Regions from separate parts of the Chromobacterium fluminis genome, predicted to be linked through region 1. Evidence: riboswitches for the same ligand, from Rfam matches in the RefSeq annotation. Region 1 holds a riboswitch; the other holds the start of a gene.
What was found. Region 1 has a riboswitch for FMN ahead of ribB (3,4-dihydroxy-2-butanone-4-phosphate synthase). Riboswitches for the same ligand answer to the same signal wherever they lie in the genome.

Region 1 (2,198 bases):
GCGCCCACCAGGGTGAATGGCGGCAGATCAATCTTGACCGAACGCGCCGCCGGCCCCTCGCCTATCATAATGTCGATCTGGTAATCCTCCAGCGCCGGATAGAGGATTTCCTCCACCACCGGGCTCAGCCGGTGGATCTCGTCGATGAACAACACATCGTGCGGTTCCAGATTAGTCAACAGCGCGGCCAGATCCCCGGCCCGCTCCAGCACCGGCCCCGAAGTCTGCCGCAGATTGACGCCCATTTCGCGGGCCACGATATGCGCCAACGTGGTCTTGCCCAACCCGGGCGGGCCGAACAGCAGCACGTGGTCCAGCGCTTCGCTGCGGCGCTTGGCCGCCTCGATGAAGATTTCCAGCTGTTCGCGCGTCTTTTTCTGGCCGACGTACTCGTCCAGCAGCTTGGGCCGCAAAGCGCGCTCCAGCGCTTCCTCCTGGCTGGACAGGCTTTGCTGGGTGACGATGCGCGGCTCGGGCGCGCCGCCGTACAGGTTGTCGGTTTCAATCATGGTGTTAGCCGTCGGCCAAAAAAACGAATGTCCAATCTTACCACCGCGCTATAATCGCCGCTGGCCCGCCCATCATCGCGGGCCGACGCAACGTCTTCAGGGCGGGGTGCAATTCCCCACCGGCGGTATGATCGCAAGATCGAGCCCGCGAGCGCTTCCGCTTCCCGGCGGAAGGTCAGCAGATCTGGTGACAGGCCAGAGCCGACGGTAATAGTCCGGATGAGAGAAGACGACATGGCCGCCTGCCGCGCTACGCGCGGCCGCGGCGTGTTCGCTGCGCGCTTTTGCGCGCGGGTTGGCTTTCGCCGACCCTTTTCACGCCCTGGAACCTGTTTCTCAAACGACCCGAGGACCGTTTCCATGAGTATCGCCACACATCCCGACACCTTGTCTCAACGCGTCGAAACGGCGCTCAGCGCCTTGCGCCGCGGCTTGCCGGTCATCGTTCCCGACGACCACGACCGCGAAAACGAAGCCGACCTGATTCTAGCCGCCGACACGCTGAGCGAAACCGAAATGGCGCGTCTGATCCGCGATTGCAGCGGCATCGTCTGCTTGTGCCTGACCGCCGAGCACGCCGCCCGGCTGCAATTGCCGCCGATGACGCAACGCAACGACAGCCGCTACGGCACCGCCTTCACCGTCAGCATCGAAGCCGCGCAGGGCGTATCCACCGGCGTGTCCGCCGCCGACCGGGTGCGCACCATTCAGGCAGCCGTCCATCCGCAAGCGCAGGCCGGCGACGTGGTCAGCCCCGGCCATGTCTTTCCTCTGGTGGCGGCAGAAGGCGGCGTGCAGAACCGCCGCGGCCACACTGAAGCCGCGGTGGAACTGGCGCGACTGGCCGGCTTCCAACCCGCCGGCGTGCTGTGCGAGCTGATGAACCCGGACGGCAGCATGATGCGCGGCGCGCAAATCGCGGACTACGCTCAAACGCACGCGCTGCCCGTTCTGAGCGTGGCCGAACTGGCCGAATGGATTTCCGCGCAGAACTTAGCCGCCGCTCCGCTGTCTGCTTGATCTTTGCCCTTAGCCGCGGGCTAATGCCCGCGGCGACGCCGCCGACCCCTTCATGCTTCGTTTTATTTCTTTCCGCAGCCTGTTGCTAGCCAGCTTCCTGATCGTCGCCGTCGTGCCCTCGGCCGTGCTGATTCAGCTTCGCAACGAGCTGGGACACGCCGCCTCCACCCTGCGCTCGCATCAGGAACAGGCCAAGGAATGGCTGGACGCCAACCGCGTGTCACGCGAGCAATCCATTCAATTCGAACGCGCCACCCGCCAGGCTCAAATCCTGAAAGACCGCGCGCTGGCCAAAACCGCCGCCGGCGCCTGGCAGGAGATCGAGCTGGCGCAACGCAAATTGCAACGCGGCGACGACGACGAGTTGACGCTCAGCGCCCGGGCCATTCTGGCGATCCAGCCGCAACTCCAAGCCCTGCCGGCGCGCGCCGGCGCGCAACGCGACCGCTTGTTCCGCCAGCTAGACCTGCACCTGACCGCGCAAGGCCAATTGATCAACCGCCAACTGGAACAAAGCCAGCGCCAATGGCAGGACTCGATCACGGAAATGCGCCGCACCGCCGACCGCCTGGCCTGGCTGTCGCTGGCTTCCGCCCTGACCTTGGCGCTGGCGATGACCTTGTTAATCAGTTGGCCGCTGCGTAAGCTGCAAGCCAAGATCGCGCGGAT
Region 2 (2,198 bases), on a different contig from region 1:
CCAGCAGCTGGGCAGCAGTCATCGGGGAAAGAACACTGGATTACAGGAAAGCGGCGATTATAACAGCTGCGTGGCGGTCCGGCAGGCCGGGATTCCCGACCGACCGGCTTATTTGCGCTGGCGATAGCGGCTCAGCTCCGCTTTGAGCCAGGCGGCGCTGGCCACCGGCTGCGCCGCGCCGCAGCGCACTTGGTAGGCCTTGCCGCTGATGCTGCTCTGGGTGGCCCCGCGCTCGATGAAGCTTTCCGCGTTGCTGACCCAGTCCTTCTTCAACAGATACTGGTACTTGTCGTTCAGATGATCGCGGGCCTCTTTGGAGCCGTACCAACTGCCGTTGCGATTGAATTCACAGCCGGACTGGGCCAGATAGTCCAATAGATGGTTGATCTCGTTCTTGGCGGTCGGGGTGGGCGCGGCGATGGCTGTGCCGGTGCTCAAACAAAAAAACAGCCAGATCGGCAGCTTCGGGGTCATGCTTCGCTCCATTGCAATCGGAATGCGCCGACTATGCGCGATGCGCCGGGGCTTGTCCAAGTTTTGTGCCGCCTTTATGCTGTGCCGGTCTTCAGGGCGGGGTGAAATTCCCCACCGGCGGTAAGCCGCGGCGAATGCCGGCGGCGAGCCCGCGAGCGCCGCGCTATCGTTTCCACGATGCGCGGGTCAGCAGATTCGGTGCGAAGCCGAAGCCGACGGTGAGAGTCCGGATGAGAGAAGACGCGCGCCAAGCCGTGAGCGGCCTGGCGCGCTTTTGCGCGTCGGCATGGCCGCGCGCCGCCCTGGAGCGCTTCCCTTAAGTCTTTACGGAGCCTCCACATGCAGCAAAACATCTACGACCATCCGGTCTTTTTCTCCCAATACCAAGCCTTGCGCGACAGCGACACGGGCTTGAACGGCGCCTTGGAGCAGCCCGCCTTGCGCGATGCGCTGCCGCCGCTGTCCGGCGCCGACGTACTGGATCTGGGCTGCGGCTTCGGCGATTTCGCCCGTTGGGCGCGCGCCCAAGGCGCGGCCAGCGTCACCGCGGTGGACTTGTCCGAACGGATGCTGGAACAGGCGCGAGCGCGCACTTGCGATTCCGACATTCAATACCGGCTCGCCGGCATCGAGGACTTTCAATCGCCGGCAGGCGCTTATGATCTGGCGGTGTCGTCGCTAGCCTTGCATTACGTGGCGGATTACGCCGCCGTGGCGGCGCGCGTGTTCGCCGCTTTGCGGCCCGGCGGCGTGTTCGCGCTGACGGTGGAGCACCCGATTTGCACGGCCAGCCCTCAGGGCTGGGCGCTGGACGCGGCGGGCGAGCCATCGCACTGGACGCTGGACGCCTACTTTCAGCAGGGCGCGCGTGAAACCCGCTGGTTCGTCGACGGCGTGATCAAGCAGCACCGCACGGTGGAAAGCTATGTGGCCGGCTTGCTGGGCGCCGGCTTCCAATTGCTTCATCTGGGCGAGCCCGTGCCGGACGAGCAGACACTGGCGCGTCAGGACGGTTTGCGCCCACACACGCGCCGTCCGGCCCTGTTGCTGCTAACCGCGCGAAAGCCGGCGCTCTAGCGCGGTTTTTCCGGGCCGGCGCGCAGAACCAAGCGGCGCCGGCTTGGTCCAGCAAAGATCGAGCATGCGGCCCGTGTTCACGGGGAGGGGCGAGGTGAGAGTCAAGTTGCTACTAGGGGTTCTGGTCCTGACGTTGTCGATGGCGTCTGCCGTCGGTAAATCGCCGCCGGCGCGGGCCATCATCGAACCCGCTCACGTTGTAGAGGCCATCAAGTTGCAAGAGGAGACGGACGCCGCCAAGGACAAACCGCCGCAAAACGGCGAGCCTTGGTTTGCGGTGCGGGAAGGCGCGCGCCCCATCATTGTGACCGCGCCGCACGCCACCAGCCCGTTCCGCGAAGGACAATACCGCTTCTCCGACGGCGGCGGCACCGCGGCCTTGGCGGCGATGCTGCATCAACTGGCCGGCGCCACCGCGATCTACACCACCCGCGCCGCGCCGGCCGATCCCAATTACGACGACGACAACGCCTTCAAGCGCAAGCTGGCGGCGTTGATTGCCGATCGACGCCCGCTGCTGGTGCTGGACCTGCACGGCAGCCATCCATATCGGCCTTACGACGTGGACTTCGGCACTTTGAACGGAGCCTCGCTGCTGGGCAAGCCGGAATTGCAACAACGACTGGAGCTAAGCCTGCGACAACAGG

Region 2: linked by a shared signal. The riboswitch ahead of HA052_RS03910 (class I SAM-dependent methyltransferase) and the one ahead of ribB (3,4-dihydroxy-2-butanone-4-phosphate synthase) in region 1 are both predicted to bind FMN.

The regions. Positions count from the first base shown of each region.
Region 1 is NZ_JAAOMA010000014.1:107,992-110,189, forward strand. Features, by position in the region: gene ruvB (Holliday junction branch migration DNA helicase RuvB) at 1-509, opposite strand, end outside; FMN riboswitch at 598-744, shown strand; gene ribB (3,4-dihydroxy-2-butanone-4-phosphate synthase) at 870-1,529, shown strand; gene HA052_RS11970 (ATP-binding protein) at 1,582-2,198, shown strand, end outside.
Region 2 is NZ_JAAOMA010000003.1:244,052-246,249, forward strand. Features, by position in the region: gene hrpA (ATP-dependent RNA helicase HrpA) at 1-22, opposite strand, end outside; gene HA052_RS03905 (YfeK family protein) at 109-474, opposite strand; FMN riboswitch at 558-720, shown strand; gene HA052_RS03910 (class I SAM-dependent methyltransferase) at 814-1,551, shown strand; gene HA052_RS03915 (N-formylglutamate amidohydrolase) at 1,691-2,198, shown strand, end outside.